DNA from 2 places in the Cobetia sp. Dlab-2-AX genome. Region 2 is predicted to be linked to the other one. Evidence: predicted binding sites of a transcription regulator. Region 2 holds the regulator's gene; the other holds the start of a gene.
What was found. The regulator PhoB, encoded in region 2, activates phosphate uptake and scavenging genes when phosphate is short. The targets are predictions, from matches to a motif close to TGTCATANNNNTGTCANA.

Region 1 (8,762 bases), on a different contig from region 2:
GATGTCACTGATGGCCTGGTCCATGCCTTCGGCACGGGCAGAGCTTGAGGCCATGAGGACTGCCATGGCGGCAGCCCAGGGGGCCAGGGAGCGGAATCGACTCATGAGAGGTAACCTCGAAAAGCGAATTGTCGTTATTGTCGGGTACAAATCTCTGCAGGCGGCGGGTGCGGGAGGCGCCTGTCTCAGGGAACGATGGTGACGGGCACCGAGGCCTCTTGAATCAGATGGGCAGTGACGCTGCCGAAGATGCGTGAGCGGACGCTTTCCCCCTTGCGGCCGACGATGATCTGCTCGGCATTCACCTCACGCGCCAGCAGGCTGAGAATCTCGGCGGCATCGCCGTGGCGGACACGCCCCTCGACCTGATAGCCCTCCTTTTCCAGCTCGCTGATGGCGGGCGTCAGTACTCGTTCGCGGGCCAGCTTGATCTCGTTCTCGCGGCGGCTGGCACGCTGGGCGTTCTCCTCCGGCGTGTTGAAGCTGTAGGGCGACCATTCGACCACGTAGCAGAGAATGATCCTGGTTTCCGCGCCCACCAGAGAGGCGACGCGTTTGGCATAGGCAATGGCACTGTCGCCGCCCGGGGTTCCATCCAGTCCGACAATCAGGGAGGTGGTCATGGAGCTTCTCCTGAAGCTTGCTGGTCGTCGTGTCGCGCCAGCGGATTCTTGTTGAATTACCGTTTCGTTGCGGTTGAAAGAACTTTACTCCTCGCTCACACAAGAAATCCCATCGGGTGTATCGCTTCACAAAACGATGATTAAACGAAATGGCGTCAGTTACGCGTTGACGAGGCTCAGGTTTCCGCAACGCGACTAGTCGGTGGTGACAATATTCGTTGAGAAAACTGCTACCCATGGCTGCCAGCAATGCCGAGAGGGGGACGAGCTGTCCTTTGAGGGCACCATCAGAATCGCCATCAGTGGCAGGGAGGAGCGGGAGTGAAGAGGATGTGACCAGGGAGTGACGCAGGGGCAAGGAGTAGGAGCCGCAAGGAGAAGGAGTTGCAAGGAGAGTGCGGGCAGAGATAGAGCTCAGCGGACAGGAACGGGCGGGAGCGGACAAGGATATAGAGCGGACAAGAGAGGGTCAGCAGGGAGGGAAATACGAGGAGGGGGGGAAGGAAGGAGGGCCGAGAGAAACGCAGCGCTGCTCACCAACAGCGCTGCGAGCGTTCGACAATCGAGCGCGGCTAGATCAGCCGCTGGTGCGTCAGGTCTTGCCAGGCGGCTTCGATGGGCCAGGCCAGCGGCTGACGCAGGTGTTCCGGCAGCGCCATCAGGGCGGCCGCGGGACTGTCGTGTTCGCGCATGCGCAACCAGCAGTAGGCCCAGGCGCAGGCATCATCCGGCCCCTGCGGCACCGGGCGTGCCGGCATCTGCATCAACAGGAACAGCGCTGCCTTGGGCGCCCACAGCGGCGCACCGCCTTGGGCGGCCCACTGTTCCAGTGTTTCGCCATCGGGATTGCTGGCGGGTTGGCCAAGACTCGCGACGCGCGCGGTATCAGCCAGCAGCACGGCGAGGCGCTCGCTGTCGCCACGGCCATGGGTCAGCCAGGCGTGCAACAGACCGGGCAGCCCGCGCTGGGCCTGTGGGTAAAAGGTGTCTTCAGACATGCACAAAGCCTTATGCTGTAGTTGGTCCACAGGTATTCTTCTCGCCGCCAGAAGGCGGTGTGAGGCGAGCGCACTGCTCGCGTTGCCTGCCAAATTTGCCCGCCACAGGGAGACTCCATCTTGCCATTCGATTTCATCACCCCGCTCGATCGACGCCAGTACCCTTCCCAGAAGTGGGATCGCTACGCCTCGGACGTCATGCCCCTCTGGATTGCCGACATGGACTTCAGCGCCCCGCCCGCCGTGACACGAGCGCTGGCCGAGCGAGTGGCGCATCCGGTCTACGGCTATGCCAAGCCGTCGGAGAGCCTCGATGACAGCCTGTGTGACTGGAGTCGCGAGCATTATGGCTGGGAGGTGCCGCGTGATGCCATCGTCTGGCTGCCGGGCGTGGTGCCGGCCTTGCACCTGGCCAGCCTGGCGTTGACCTCTCCCGGCGCGGGCGTGGTCACGACGACCCCGATCTACCCGCCCTTCCTCAAGGTGGCACAGAAGACCGGGCGACTGGCGCAGATGGCGCCGCTGGCAGAGCCCGAGACGCAAGGCGGCCCCTGGCGTCTGGACCTGGAGGCCCTGGAGGCGGCCATCACACCCGAGACCGAGCTGCTGCTATGGTGCCACCCGCACAATCCTACCGGCCGCGTCTGGTGCGAGGAAGAGCTCGAGGCGCTGGCGGAGCTGGTCGAGCGTCACGATCTGCTGGTGGTCTCCGATGAGCTGCATGCGGATCTGGTGGTGGACCCGACGGCCCGCCATATCCCGCTGGCCAGCCTGAACGAGCGACTGGCGGCACGCTGCGTGACCCTATGGGCGCCCTCCAAGACCTTCAATACCGCCGGGCTTACGTTCGCCTGCGCGGTGATCACCGATCCCGGGCTGCGTGCACGCTTCACCGGCGCCGCCAATGGCTTGATGCCCGATACCAATGTGCTGGGCATGGCCGCGACCGAAGCGGCGTGGCGCGAGGGTGAGCCGTGGCGTCAGGAGTTGCTGGGCGTGCTGCGTGACAACCTCGATCTGCTGGAAAGCCATGTGGCACGCTGGGACGGCGTCAGCATGTCGCGCCCGCAGGCCACCTATCTGGCCTGGTTGGATATGCGCAAGGCAGGGCTCGGGGAGTCTCCGCAGCAGACGCTGCTCGAGGAGTGTGATGTCGCGCTGTCGGATGGCGCAGACTTCGGTTGGCCGGGCTTCGTTCGCCTGAACTACGCCACCACGCGCGTCCAGCTGGAGCAGGCGCTGCAGCAGATGGATGAGCGCCTGCAGAAAGGTTGAAGTTGGCGAAGGGATCGAGGGGGCGAGCGAAGCGGCCAGGAAGGGGAGTCGACAGAGCCGGAGTTGATCTGGGTCAGTCTGCGGCGTTTCGTTGGCAGCTATCGCTCAACGCAAACTTGAATTGAGAATCATTATCGTCAACTCTGAGGGCAGGCCACTCATCGGGAGGGGCTTGTCATCAGGAGATGCGACGATGAGACATGAGGTGGCAGAGACGCCGCGACAGGGGTGGCCAGCAAGCAGGGATGCAGGCGTGACGGCCTGTCGTGAATGGTGTTGTCAGGGCGGGAGCCTGCGGCTGGCGCGTTCATCGCCGCCATCTTCACGCTGCCGTGCATCCGCGGCGTCATCTGCCACCCCATCTGCGCCAGACGCCGTGAAGTCTGCGGGCCAGGAACTGGAGGTGGACTTTCCGCCCAGTGTGCGCGAATCGCGTGCTCGCCCCTCGCTTCTCAAGGGCTGGAGCCGTCGTTAGTCCTTGAGTCGGCGCGACGGCGGGCCCTCAATGACAAGGCCCCGCTTCCTTGACCGGAGGCGGGGCCTTGTCGTCTGCGTGATGTGTTCAGCTCATTAGCCCGATCAGAAGTACAATCAGCGCATCAGCACGATCAGTACATCAGCACGATCAGTACATCAGCACAATCAATACATCAGAGCGAACAGTTGGCGACGGAAGCGCACCGTCAGCTCATGGGTCGCCCCAAGGGCGTCGAAGACGCGCAGCAGCGTCTTGCGTGCCAGATCATCGCCGTACTGGCGGTCAGTCTTCACCAGGCTGATCAGGGTATCCAGCGCCAGCTCGTAGTGGCCATCCGCCAGATCGCGCATGGCGCGCTGGTAGCGGGCTTCGCTGTCGTCCCGCTCGATCATCGCCTGCACCTCTTCGGGAGACGGTGCCTCGGCGGTGAAGTCGATGCGTGCGCGTACGCCTCGCGCCTGGGCACCGTCACGGTCTTCCGGCTTGAGGGAATCCAGCAGCTGACGGGCCTCTTCACCATTGCCTTCGGCGACCAGTACCGAGGCGAGGTGGATGCGGTATTCCGGTGTCTCGGGGGATTCCTGCGCCAGTTGCTGATACAGCGCCTTGGCGGTGACGAGATCGCCGCTTTCCAGCGCAGTGGCCGCCTGCTCCGTGAGGCTGGGTCCTGCGCCGGCCGCCGGCTGGACCTTGTGCTGCTCGAGGAACTGGCGAATCTCGGCTTCCGGGCGTGCGCCGGTGAAATTGCCTGCCAGACCGCCCTGGATGACCAGCTTGACATCCGGCACCGAGCGCACGCCCAGCTGGGCGGCGATGTCCTGCTGCTCCTCGGCGTTCAGCTTGGCCAGGATGAAGCCACCCGCATATTCACGTGCCAGCTTCTCGAGAATCGGTGTCAGGACGAGACAATGCTCGCTCTGCGGCGACCAGCAATCCAGCAGTACCGGCACTTGCTGTGAGGCTTCCAGCACCTGCTGAAGATTGCTCATGTCCACATCGATGATGTAGGTGTTGGCGTCTTCTGCCTGGCGCGGCGCACTGGCGGCACCGCCGCCGACCACCCCTTGTGGCTGGGCGGCGGTGGTGTCATTGCCGGTCAGTGGCTGGCCGGTATTGGGATCGATGATCATGGTGCATGCCCCGAAATTCTGTCTGCGATTCAAGGCTCGCGCGCGAGCCGGTTGGCCTGATGATGCGGCCCGTCGCAGTGGAGTTCAAGGCGCTGCCGGTCACTTCCTCGCGCGAGCGCCCCGGGCGCGTCGGTTCACGGCAGCAGGGTGTCGTCGGCCAGGCTGGCGATGCAGGCGGCTTCGCTCTCGCTGAGCGGCATCACGGACAGGCGTGCGCGGCGCACCAGGTGGCTGTCCGCCAGCTCGGGCCGGGCCTTCAGGCGCGCGATGGGCAGGGAGGTGCGCAGCGGGCGAAGGTAGCTCAGGCGCGGGGCGACCCAGCGCGGAGGCTTGTCGGCATCGATATCCGCCACCTGACGTGGGTCGAAGCCCTTGTGCTCGGGGTCACTGGCCGTCGGGTCGGGCAGGGCGAGTTCGCTGACGACGGCCAGGCCGACCACCGCAGGTATCTTGCAGCTGGAGTGCTGGATGAGCACGACATCACCGAGCTGCATCTCACGCAGGAAGTTGCGCGCCTGATAGTTGCGCACGCCATCCCAGAGCGCCGGTGATTCGCGGCGCAGGTCATCCAGCGAGAAGGCATCGGGTTCGGTCTTGACCAGCCAGTGGCGCATGCAGGCACTCCCTTGGGACTGACGCGATGAGTGTGAAGGTGATGGGCGTTGAGAAAGGGGTAAGCGAGGTCCGGGCGCTGGCCTCAGCGATATCCTCGCACAGGAATGTCACGCATACGAAAAAGGCCTGATGCATGGCATCAGGCCTTTCGAATTCTTGGTAGCGGGGACCGGATTTGAACCGATGACCTTCGGGTTATGAGCCCGACGAGCTACCAGACTGCTCCACCCCGCAATACTGGTTACTGCCTTTGCTCCAACTCTGACGCATCAGAGGTTGGTAGCGGGAACCGGATTTGAACCGATGACCTTCGGGTTATGAGCCCGACGAGCTACCAGACTGCTCCATCCCGCAACATCACGTTGGTGTCTGACCGGGAATTACCTTGATAGGCAACGACTTGTCAGTGGTAGCGGGGACCGGATTTGAACCGATGACCTTCGGGTTATGAGCCCGACGAGCTACCAGACTGCTCCACCCCGCATCAACGTGGGGCGTAGTATAAGGATATACAGTGCTGCGTCAACCGTTATCCCGTAATTGACGCAAACATCTCGTGTCCGGTGAGTCGTCACCAACCCATCTACGCATCTCGAGCGATTATCGACATCTTGTGTGAGAGATCTGCTACATACATTCCCTCTGCATCCTGTCCATACTGAGGAGGACGCGTCTCGCACAGGCGGATGGCAGGCGTCACAGAGTGCACGATTGTCATCAGGCTGTTAGAGATACGGGTCATTGTTGTCGTTGCAGGCATTCTCGTTTTCTCAGGGCGGGGTGTCCGCAGATTCGCCAAGCTGTGCCCAAGCCAAGGACACAGGACGTTCCAGGATTAGGGAGACGCAATAAGATGACACAGACAGCACCCGTCGCATGGGTTACCGGTGGTACCGGTGGCATTGGTTCCGCTATCTGCCGCGAGCTGGCGAACCAGGGGTATCAGGTAATTGCGGGTTACAGGAACAAGGAAAAGGCAGAGGGGTGGCTGTCGGAACAGCGTGCTGCCGGGTACGAGAACATCGCACTGTCCGGTATCGAGCTGGACAACTTCGAAGCCTGTCAGGCAGGCGTCAACGAAATCCGTGAGCGCTTCGGCCCGATCGCGGTACTGGTCAACTGCGCCGGTATCACGCGTGATACCTCCATGCGCAAGATGAGCTATGAGCAGTGGCGCGAAGTCATCAACTGCAACCTCGACAGCGTCTTCAACACCTGCCGTGCCGTCATCAATGACATGCTGGAGCACAAGTACGGCCGCATCGTGAACATCTCCTCCATCAATGGCCGCAAGGGGCAGTTCGGGCAGGTCAACTACTCGGCTGCCAAGGCGGGCATGCATGGCCTGACCATGGCCCTGGCGCAGGAAACCGCGACCAAGGGCATCACCGTCAACACCCTGTCGCCGGGCTATATCGCCACCGACATGATCATGAAGATCCCCGAAGAGATCCGTGAATCGATCCGCGAGACCATCCCGGTCAAGCGCTACGGCCAGCCGGATGAGATCGCACGCGCGGTCGCCTTCCTGGCCGACGAGAAATCCGGCTTCATCACCGGTGCCAACCTGGACATCAATGGCGGCCAGTTCATGGGCTGATGCTCTGCGCTGGAGTGAGCCAGTGCAGGGTTGGCACCCGGCCCCTCTGGCAAGAGAATGAAAAAGCCCCCGTCTCTCTCGAGGCGGGGGCTTTTCGTTGCCATGACTTCAGTCTTGCGAGCGCGTCGTCACCAGCTCAAGAGCACTGACTCAGTGATTGAACAGCGCATCGAAGCGCGGCAGTTCGGTCTGCCAGGCGTCCCAGTCCAGCGGACCGTTGGCGAGCAGCGCATCCAGCACCTCATCCAGCTCTTCTTCACGCTCCATGCGCTCACCCAGCTGCTGGTTGATGCGCGCGACCTGCACGGTCAGGCGGCGTGACTCATCTTCGCTGCCCAGCGGGGCCTCGAACAGAATGGCCAGGTGGACACGCAGCTCGGCCAGGCGCTCGTTGGCGGCGCTGCAGTTGCTCGGCAGGGCCTGACGCATCTGGTTGCGCGCCGCATTGGCCTGACGGCTGTTGTCGTCGAAGGCCGAGGTGCTCGGCAGCGCGACATCCTGCACGTCGCCGTTGCGCGCGCTGGCATCCGCCACGGCGTGCTGTTCGAGCAGGTCACGCCATTGCTGCCATTCCTCGCGCAATTGCAGGGCGTGCAGTTCGTCCAGACGCTGCTCGCGACGCTTGAGAATGCCGGTCCAGCGACGACGCATGCCGTCACCCCGCTTGCCGCGCGGCAGCGGGCCGAGGGTGTCGGCTTCCTTCAAGGCGTCATCGAGCAGGGCGGCGTCTTCCAGCGTCTCCGGCTCCCAGCTGTCGAGGCGCTCGATCAACGCCTGCCACTGATCCAGGCGTGCCTGCTCGCGGCTGTCGCGGTCTTCGCGGTCCTGATCGCGCGCGGCGAAGATGCGGTCGCACGCCGCGCGGAAGGCGGCCCATAGGCGTTGTTCTTCGCCCTTGGGCGCGCGGCCCATCTCGCGCCAGCGACTCTGCAGGGCCTTGGCCTGTTCGGCGCGGGCGCGTGCCGGCGAGTCCTCATTGGCCAGCGCCTCGACGGCGTCGACCAGTACCTGCTTGGCGGCGGCGATCTGACCCGCGCGGCTGTCGATCAGCGCCTGCAGTGCCGTCAGCGCCTCACCGAAGCGGTGCGACAGCTGGCGACCGGGGCCTGCGGGCACCGGTGTGTGGCGACGCCATTCCTCACGGGCGCGATCGCGGATCTGGCGCAGGGAGTCGGGGTCGGCATCGTCCATGGCGTGACCGTTGAGCGATTCAAGCTGCTCGCAGAGCGCTTGGCGCATGGCCAGATTGTGTTCACGCAGCTGCTTGCGCGATTCGCGGTAATCCCGCAGACGCAGCTTGATGGCGTCAGAGGCGGTGCGGAACGCCTGGCTGGCATCGCGGCTGGCGGCCGCATCGCCCAGCTCGCGCCATTGCTGAATCAGCTGCTGGTGCTGGCGGTCGCGCTGCTCATCGCTGATGTCATCGCGCTCGCTCAGGGTGGTGATGGCCTCGAGCAGCTGCTCGCGCTTGGGCGCCGCGACGAAGTTCTGCCAGTCACGGAGTTCCGCGACACGCGCGCCCAGCTGGCGCAGGCGAGTCTGGCGGGCATTGTCGAGCTGGCCTTCGGTACGATCGCGCAGTGAGCGATGCAGACGACTGGCTGGCTTGAGCTTGCCGGCATCGAGATCCGCTTCCAGGCGTGCCAGTTCGGCGTCCAGTGCGTCCAGGTCCAGGCTCGCCTTGCGCGCAGTGCCGTCGCCCTCGCGGGAGGCGTCAGCTGACTCTGTGTCTTGTGCAGGGCTTTCATCGACCGCGTCCTGCTCTTGCGCTGCCTCCGTCGGCTCTTCCGGCTGTGCCGCGCTGATCGCCTGACGCACCGCGCTCAGGCTGGCGGTCTGCGGCAGACCCGCAGGCCAGGCCACCTCGCTTTCCAGACGACGCAGCTGGTCGATGTCATTGTCGATCAGCGCGGCATCCAGCTCGCCCTGGCACAGCTGATGGCGATGCCAGGCATCGAGGGCATCCTGCAGCTGCTGTTGCAGGCGCTGCTGACGTTCGAGCAGTTCGGCCGGGGCCGAGAACTGGTCGGTCAGCTCGCGCCA
Region 2 (8,762 bases):
AACCTGCCACCTGAGCCTCGATTATCAGGCACGTGTCGGCAAGGAGAACCAGACGCGCCGCGCACTGGAGGACGTCAGCCTGCAGATCGCACGCAAGCGCGTGACGGCCTTCATCGGCCCTTCCGGCTGCGGCAAGTCGAGCCTGTTGCGTACCTTCAATCGCATGACCGATCTCGATGAACAGTCACGTCTTTCCGGCAAGGTACTGCTGGAGGGCGAGGACATCCATGCGCGCGGCGTGGACGTGCCGATGCTTCGCCGCCGGATCGGCATGGTCTTCCAGACACCCAACCCCTTTCCGATGTCGGTCTACGAGAACGTGGCTTTCGGGCTGCGGCTGGTCGGTGAGAATGACAAGCGCCACCTCGATGACAAGGTCGAATCCTGTCTGCGCTCCGCGGCGCTGTGGGAAGAAGTGAAGGACCGCCTGCACGACAGCGCGCTGGGGCTCTCGGGTGGCCAGCAACAGCGGTTGGTGATCGCGCGGACGTTGGCGGTCGAGCCGGAGGTGCTGCTGCTGGATGAACCGGCCTCGGCGCTGGACCCCATCTCGACGCTCAAGATCGAGGAGCTGATCCGTTCGCTGCGCTCGCGCCTGACGCTGATCATCGTCACGCACAACATGCAGCAGGCCGCGCGGGTCTCGGACGACACCGCCTTCCTGCATGAGGGCCGCCTGGTGGAATTCGCCCCGACCGACCAGCTGTTCACCAACCCGCGGCGCCGCCAGACGGAAGACTACATCACGGGGCGTTTCGGTTAGCGCGCTCATGCGCGAACGTGCACCCAGGTAGCCTTTTGGCCCTGATATTGCTGATGATGGCGGCCAGATACCGCCTTTGCGCCCCGGGTGAAACATAACTGCAATCAAGTGTCGGCATGCTGAGGGGGAGCCCGCTGTGTCAGTCAGTAGTGGGCCATACTTGTCACGTCATTCATGTCACGCCCCCTGACTCGGTGGGCGACTTTCCGGGAGAGGGAAATGGATATCACCAGCGATTCGCACGGCAAGCATATCTCAGAGCAGTTCAATCACGAGCTGGATGCACTGAAGACACACCTGCTGGCCATGGGCGGACTGGTAGAGAAGCAGCTGCAGGATGCCGTCACGGCATTGCTGGAAGGCGACAGTGAAACCGCCACGCGGGTGCGCGACAACGACAAGGCTGTCAACGACATGCAGCTCAAGATCGATGACGAGTGCACCCGGGTGCTGGCCCGCCGTCAGCCGGCGGCCTCCGACCTGCGCCTGGTGCTGGCCGTCATCCGCGCCACCTCCGATCTCGAGCGTATCGGTGATGAATCGAGCAAGATCGCACGCAACGCCATCTCGCTGGTCGAGAACGGCCAGAGCCCGCGCGGCATGGTCGAGGTGCGTCACCTCAGTCAGCACGTGCGCAGCATGGTGCGTGACTCTCTGACGGCCTTCGCGCGCTTCGATACCGACCTTGCCCTCAAGGTGCTGCGTGAAGATGCCTCGGTGGATCTGGAATATCAAAGTGCCATGCGTTCGTTGATGACCTTCATGATGGAAGACGCGCGCCAGATCACGCCGGTGCTCAACGTGATGTGGATTCTGCGTGCGCTGGAGCGTATCGGTGACCACGCCGACAACCTGGCCGAGTACGTCATCTTCCTGGTCAAGGGCGTGGATGTGCGTCATACCGATACCCACGAGCTGAAGCCGCAGGACCTGGACAAGCAGTGAGCTGACGCGTTTCCCTGTCCCTGTGTCGCCTCTTTCGCCCCGCACCTGCCCACAGACAGGTGCGGGGCGATTGCGTCGTGGGCGCGCGAACGGTGTCAGGCGGCCGACAGCTGCGCCGCGCAGGCGGGAGTGCTAGGGTGTGGCTCCGGTCAGCCCGCTGGCTGGCCGGTTCTTTTGAGATGACGAGGACGTCGCATGATTGATGCCGTATCGGCGCTGGTCCGCGGGACCCGCATGGTCTATACCCCCGGGCTGCGCCGCTTCGTATTCGTACCGCTGGCGATCAACCTGGTGCTCTACAGCATCACGCTGTGGGTATTGTTCAACCAGTTCGGTGGCTGGATCGATTACTGGATGCTCAAGGTACCGGCGTGGCTGGACTGGCTCAGCTGGTTGATCTGGCCGCTGCTGGTGGTGAGTCTGTTGCTGGTGGTGTTCTTCTCCTTCAGCCTGGTGACCAACCTGATCGCCGCGCCCTTCTACGGCATTCTGGCCGAGAAGGTCGAGCATCGCCTGGATGGCACCCTGATCGATGATGACCGTGGGCTGGTGAAGATTGGTGTCGACTCGCTGGAGCGTGAAATGGCCAAGCTGGCCTATTTCATCCCGCGCATGATCGCGCTGTTCATCATCGGCTTCATCCCGGGCCTGAACCTGCTCTCGCCGCTGTTGTGGGGGCTGTTCTCGGCCTGGAGCATGTCGATCCAGTATCTCGACTACCCGATGGACAACCATCAGGTCAGCTTCGGTGACATGAAGCAGCGCCTCAAGGCGCGCTGGTGGCCCTCACTGACCTTCGGCGCCGCGGTGTTCGTCATGACGCTGGTGCCGCTGGCCAATCTGCTGTTCATCCCGGGCGCTGTCGCCGGGGCGGTACTGATGTGGCAGAGCCACTACCGTCAGTTGCCGGCGCCGCGTCGTTAAGACAGCCTGTCGCAGAGGTGGCTTGTTGCTGAACTGGCTTGCCGCTGTACTGGCTTGTCATTGAGATAGCCGCAGCGTCGTCTGGCGGAGCAAAAGAAACGCCCCGCAGTCGCCTCCTTTCGAGGTGGCTGCGGGGCGTTCCGCGTTGGGCTGGCCTCCGACTCAGCTCATCACTGAATCAGCACATCACTGGGCTAGCGCACTGCTGGCCTGGGGAGCGCTCGCCTGACAGGCGCGCTCGTCGGGGAAGTGACAGCGGAAGCGCGCACCCTCGCCGGGGTGGCTGTCGATCTCCAGATGGCCCTGATGGCGAATCAGCACATGCTTGACGATGGCAAGCCCCAGACCGGTGCCTCCCGTGGCGGTGCTGCGGCCCTTGTCGATGCGGTAGAAACGCTCGGTCAGGCGCGGCAGGTGGACCGGGTCGATGCCGTCCCCGTCATCTTCCACCTCGACCAGCAGGCCCTGTTCATCCGCCTTCCAGCGCAGGGTGATATGGCAGTCTTCGGGAGTGTAGCGCACTGCATTGAAGACCAGATTCGAGATCGCGCTGCGCAGTTCCTGCTCCTCACCGCGCAGAGACAGGCTGGCATCGGCCTCGATGGAGAAGGTGTGACGTCCCTGGGACAGGCCTTCGGCGTCGTCGCGGATATGGCCGAGCAGGGCACCCATGTCGATGCAGCGACCATTGTCGGACAACTCGTCGGTTTCCAGGCGTGACAGGGTCAGCAGGTCTTCGACCAAGTGCTGCATGCGGTCGGTCTGGCTCTTCATCTGGCCCAGCCCACGCTGCCAGCGCGGTGGCAGGTCATCGGCGTAATCGGAGTAGGTCTCGAGATAGCCGGCCAGCACCGTCAGCGGCGTGCGCAGCTCATGGGAGACATTGGCCACGAAGTCGCGGCGCATCTCTTCCAGGCGATAGAGGCGGGTGACGTCACGCAGCATGACCAGACGCTCGTTGTCACCGAACAGGGTGATGGATATCTGCAGCGTCAGGTTGTCAGACAGCGGCGACTGCAGCGTCAGCGGCTCGCGGTAGGCCAGCCGATTGAAGTAATCGATGAAGACGGGGTCACGCAGATAGTTGGTGATGTGCTGGCCGCGGTCGTGGCTGGCCTTGAGACCGACCAGCTGCTCGGCAGCGCTGTTCCACCATTCCATGTCACCGTGGTTGTCCAGCATCACCAGGCCGTCGCGCATGGCCTCGGAGGATTCCTGGATACGGTTGAGGATGCTGCGCAGTCGCTCCTGAGTCTGGCGCTGGCCCTTCTGATAGCGGTAGAGACGATCGAGCAGGTCTCCCCACACGCCATCGCCGGGTGGTGGCTCTTCATGGGGATTGGTGATCAGCCAGGTATAGAGGCTCTTCAAGTGCTTGAGATGGACGAACAGATACAGCGAAAGGCCCAGTGCCAGGCCCCAGCCCAGATGGCCCAGCAGGCCACCGATCAGGCCGAAGCCACCGGCAAGGTAGCCGAGGCGCCATAGCTCGTTGGTCCAATAGCGCATGAATCCCTCAGGCCTGGGCGCTGAAGCGGTAACCGGTGCCGCGGACGGTCTGGATCAGATGCTGATGGCCTGTGCCCAGCGCCTTGCGCAGGCGACGGATGTGCACGTCCACGGTGCGCTCCTCGACATAGACGTTGCCGCCCCATACCTGATCGAGCAGCTGGCTGCGCGTGTAGGCACGCTCCTGATGCGTCATGAAGAACTGCAGCAGGCGATATTCGGTCGGGCCGACATCCAGCGAGTTGCCGTGGGCGGTGACGCGGTGGCTGGCCGGGTCGAGCATCAGGCCCTCGACTTCTACCGCCTCCTCGACCCCCTTGGGAGTGGTGCGACGCAGTACGGCCTTGAGACGGGCGACCAGCTCGCGCGGCGAGAAGGGCTTGGTGATGTAGTCGTCGGCGCCGGCTTCCAGGCCTTGAATCTTGTTGTCTTCCTCGCCCTTGGCGGTCAACAGGATGATCGGCAGCTCCGAGGTGGTCTCGTCACGCTTGAGACGCCGCGCGAGCTCCAGGCCACTGGTGCCCGGCATCATCCAGTCCAGCAACAGCAGATCGGGCTTTTCATCGACGACGATGGCGTGGGCGTCCTGGGCATTGTCTGCCTCCAGCACGCGGTAATCCGCCATTTCGAGGGCAACGGCGATCATCTCGCGAATCGAGGATTCATCGTCGACAATCAGTACGGTCTTGGAGCTCATCGCTAGATCCCATGCAGCAGTCGGCGCACGCGCCAGAATGACAAGTCGATGACGATTACAACCCGCTTATATGACAACGAGATGACAACTGCCAGCATGGCAGCTTGCACGCAAGCCTGCCAGCCGCCTTGGAGGCGCGGCAGGCAGGCATGAACCGTGGGCTGGGGCGCAACAGAGGGCAGGGATCGCTTTAAATTAAATAATGCGAATGTTTATGCAGGCGTCAGCTCATCGGCCAGGTCGCCAGGGCGATACCGGCGAAGATCAGCAGCCCCGTCCAATGATTGTTGAGGAACGCCTGGAAGCAGGGCGCACGCTCACGCTCACGGATCAGACGTTGCTGCCAGACGAAGGTGACGGCGGCGGCAGCCAGCCCCAGCCAGTAGAAGATGCCCAGCGCCAGGTGCAGTCCGATGCCGATCAATACCGCCAGCATGCCCAGCTGCAGAAGGCCGATCATCAGCTTGTCGGCCCGCCCGAACAGCACGGCGGTGGACTTGATGCCCACCTTGAGGTCGTCGTTGCGATCGACCATCGCATAGGCGGTGTCGTAGGCCACCGTCCACATCAGGTTGGCCGCGAACAGCCACCAGCCGTAGGTCGGCACTTCTTCCAGTGTCGCGGCGAAGGCCATCGGAATCGCCCAGCCGAAGGCGGCGCCCAGCACTACCTGAGGCAGATGATGGAAGCGCTTCATGAACGGGTAGCTGGCCGCCAGCAGCACGGCGACGATCGACAGCAGCACCGTGGTCAGGTTGGTGAAGCACACCAGCACGAAGGCGGCCGCGACCAGCCCCCCGAACAGCGTCAGTGCCTCGCGCTCCGAGATACGGCCCGAAGTCAGCGGCCGGTCTCGCGTACGCTCGACATGCTTGTCCCAATGGCGATCGGCGTAGTCGTTGATGACGCAGCCGGCGGCGCGCATCAGGTAGACCCCGGCGATGAAGATCAGCAGGGTCGTGCGCTCGGGGATGCCATCTGCCGCCAGCCACAGTGCCCACAGGGTCGGCCACATCAGTAGCCAGGTGCCGATGGGGCGGTCCAGCCGTGTCAGGGCGAGGTAGTCGGCCAGTCTGGAAGGACGCGAAGCGGCGGAAGTGGATGACGCGGTCATCGGGGCTCCTGGGCGGGTGGTAGTGGGCAAGGGAAGAGAGGGAAACGAGGCTAGTCGGCCGCACGGCTCAGGCCAGTTGCAGCGCGTGCTGGAAGGCTGGCGTGAAGCCCTCCTGCACCAGCACCTTGAAGCGACCATGCGAGAACATCGAGCGGCGCATCCACAGGCTGGTGGTGCGGGCCAGCGGCCTGGAGCTTGAAAGCACCAGCGGGGCGCGGCTGACATCGATGGCGCTGCGTATCAGGTCGGGCTGGCGAAACAGCCAATGGCCCAGCGAGCGCTCGCCCAGCGTCGAGAGGCGATGACCGTGGGCCAGGTCCAGCGCCGCCAGAGAGCGTGCGATCACCCATGGCGTATCGCCATGACAGAGCGCCACTTCGCGTCGCCAGACATGCCGGCGTGGGCCGATGCCCAGCAGGCGTGCCTCATCCAGCCGTGCGGGGCCGGTGTCCTGCAGCAGCAGGCGCACGCGCAGGCCCTGGATTGGCTGGCCATCGCGTTCATCCTGCTGCTGCATGGCGCCGGCAAGACGCTGGGTCAGCGAGTCCGTCGAGGAGAGCCACGCCCACCAGCCGGCCGGCATGACACCCTGCAGCGCGGCAGCCGGCTGCCAATGACGGCGCACCGCCGCCGAAGCAGCGGGTGCGGCGCGCGTGGGCGAAGGCCAGCGAGGCGCAGGCTGGTACGGGTTCTCGGCTGACGAATGAGGCGCCTCACAGGTGGAGGTCTGTGGCGTGAGCGCTGCGCGGTGAGGCTCGCCTGCTGGGCATCGGACCACGGTGAATTCCCTGTCAGGATGACGAAATGGCGAGTCTAGCATGGCCGGGCGGCAAGGCCTCCCGCTCAGGCATGCCTGCACTGCTGACGGGCTGGTATGCTGGGCGCATTCATCGGCGTTCATGACGGACGCTGCTGGCGCTCCTTCATCAGCGCTTCCCTCGGATCGATCTCAGGAGATGGTGCCATGCGCGACCCTCGCACCCTTGTCATCATTGGTACCGGCATGGCGGGCATTGGTCTGGCGCGCGCGCTGCGTGCGCGTGACAAGGACAGCCGGCTGATCCTCATCAGCCAGGACAGCGGCCACGATTACGCCAAGCCGATGCTGTCCACCGCCTTCGCCAAGAAGATGTCGGCCACCGACCTGTCGCGTCAGGCGCCGGTGGCGCTGGCAGACGAGCTGAATGCCGAGCTGCGTACCCATCAACGCGTCACTGCCATCGACGGTGATGCCCGCCGGCTCTGGCTGGGCGAGGAGTGTTTGGCCTATGACGAGCTGGTGCTGGCACTCGGCGCGGCGCCGCGTCGCCCCTTCCCCGTCGCCGCGGAAGTGGCCTCACGCGTGCAGAGCATCAATGACCTCGACGACTATGCGGCCTTCTGCGCGACGCTGGCGAAGGCCCGCGAGCGCGGAGAAGACGGGCATGTGGTGATTGTCGGTGCCGGATTGGTCGGCTGTGAATACGCCAATGATCTGACGGCCGCCGGCCACTGCGTCACCTTGGTCGCGCCGGAGGAAACTCCGCTGGATGGATTGCTGCCGCAAGCACTGGGGCAGCGTCTGGGCGCGGCGCTGGATGGGCTCGGTGTGACGCGTCGCCAGGGCGAGATGGTCGAGACCATCGCCGCCAGCTCAGGCGAGGAGGCCGAGCGCCAGGCCGCGCCGGTCGAGGTGCGCCTGCAGAGCGGTCGTCGCCTGACGGGCTCCGTGGTTCTGCTGGCGACCGGCCTGGCGCCGCGCATTCGTCTGGCGCAGGCCGCGGGTCTGAGTGCCGGCGGCGATGGCATCCGTGTCGACCGCCACCTGGCCACCTCACAGCCGCATATCTGGGCGCTTGGCGATTGCGCCAGTGTCGAGGGCGTCAATGCCATGTATGTCCAGCCGCTGCAGATGGCCGCGCGCACCCTGGCGGCCAACCTGTGTGGCGAGCCGAGCGTGCTCGACTGGAAGGCGTGGCCGGTGCTGGTCAAGACACCGGCCTTGCCGGTGGTGGCCTATCCGCCGCGTTCGGCCGTGGCGCGCTGGCAAATCACCGGTGAAGGCGATGATCTCGAAGCGCGTGCACTGGATATGAACGAACGCTTGATTGGATATGCGTTGACAGGCGCCGCCGTTCGCAGGAAAGTCGAGCTAGCGCGGCAGGCGCCGCCGTTGCTAGGCTAGGCGATGCCATGATCGATGGTCGTAAATCCCTTGCTGCCAGCGCGGTCAGGCACGATAGTGAATGCTCCGTCAGACATGCTGCCCGGCGGGCGTGGTCTGACAGATTGCTGCCATCGACAGGTTTGATACGGCTAAGCTTGCCGGAAGCGGATTGCGTCGCCGCCATACGCCACCGTTAGCAAGTGCAAGAACAACAATGGAAACGGCGGCTTGGCCGCCCGTGCAGAATGCCAAATCAGGAGGGCTTTTCATGCGCAAGCCAGAACTCGCTGCGGCCATCGCCGAGCGTGCGGATCTATCCAAGGACAAGGCCAGTCAGGTACTGAACGTGATTCTCGACGAGATCACTCATACCGTGGCCAAAGGCAATGACGTCTCACTGATCGGTTTCGGGTCATTCACCGTGCGCCAGCGTGCGGCGCGTACCGGCAAGAACCCCCAGACAGGCAAGCCGCTGACCATCCCGGCCAGCAAGACCGTTGCCTTCAAACCCGGCAAGTCGTTGAAGGACGCCGTGACCAAGTAATCCCGTTTCGTGCTTCAGCGCACGATTCCGGGTAGCTGTCGTCATGGCCTTCAATCGTCGTCATCCAAGGCCATGTCGGCTGTCGTGCTGATGCCACCGGTTCCGCCCTGCGGGGCCGGT

Region 1: the regulator PhoB is predicted to act here: its motif matches at 5,832-5,849, upstream of phbB (acetoacetyl-CoA reductase).

The regions. Positions count from the first base shown of each region.
Region 1 covers NZ_JAMXRV010000014.1:27,270-36,031, reverse strand. Annotated here, with positions in the region: gene NH396_RS16510 (amino acid carrier protein) at 1-105, opposite strand, end outside; gene NH396_RS16505 (universal stress protein) at 186-623, opposite strand; gene NH396_RS16500 (hypothetical protein) at 1,196-1,621, opposite strand; gene NH396_RS16495 (PatB family C-S lyase) at 1,742-2,896, shown strand; gene NH396_RS16490 (tetratricopeptide repeat protein) at 3,539-4,504, opposite strand; gene NH396_RS16485 (EVE domain-containing protein) at 4,639-5,118, opposite strand; tRNA gene NH396_RS16480 (tRNA-Met) at 5,277-5,353, opposite strand; tRNA gene NH396_RS16475 (tRNA-Met) at 5,397-5,473, opposite strand; tRNA gene NH396_RS16470 (tRNA-Met) at 5,527-5,603, opposite strand; gene phbB (acetoacetyl-CoA reductase) at 5,973-6,719, shown strand; gene NH396_RS16460 (DUF349 domain-containing protein) at 6,870-8,762, opposite strand, start outside.
Region 2 covers NZ_JAMXRV010000005.1:258,005-266,766, forward strand. Annotated here, with positions in the region: gene pstB (phosphate ABC transporter ATP-binding protein PstB) at 1-763, shown strand, start outside; gene phoU (phosphate signaling complex protein PhoU) at 983-1,708, shown strand; gene cysZ (sulfate transporter CysZ) at 1,904-2,632, shown strand; gene phoR (phosphate regulon sensor histidine kinase PhoR) at 2,819-4,141, opposite strand; gene phoB (phosphate regulon transcriptional regulator PhoB) at 4,149-4,838, opposite strand; gene ubiA (4-hydroxybenzoate octaprenyltransferase) at 5,062-5,952, opposite strand; gene NH396_RS10800 (chorismate lyase) at 6,020-6,577, opposite strand; gene NH396_RS10805 (FAD-dependent oxidoreductase) at 6,917-8,116, shown strand; gene NH396_RS10810 (HU family DNA-binding protein) at 8,367-8,642, shown strand.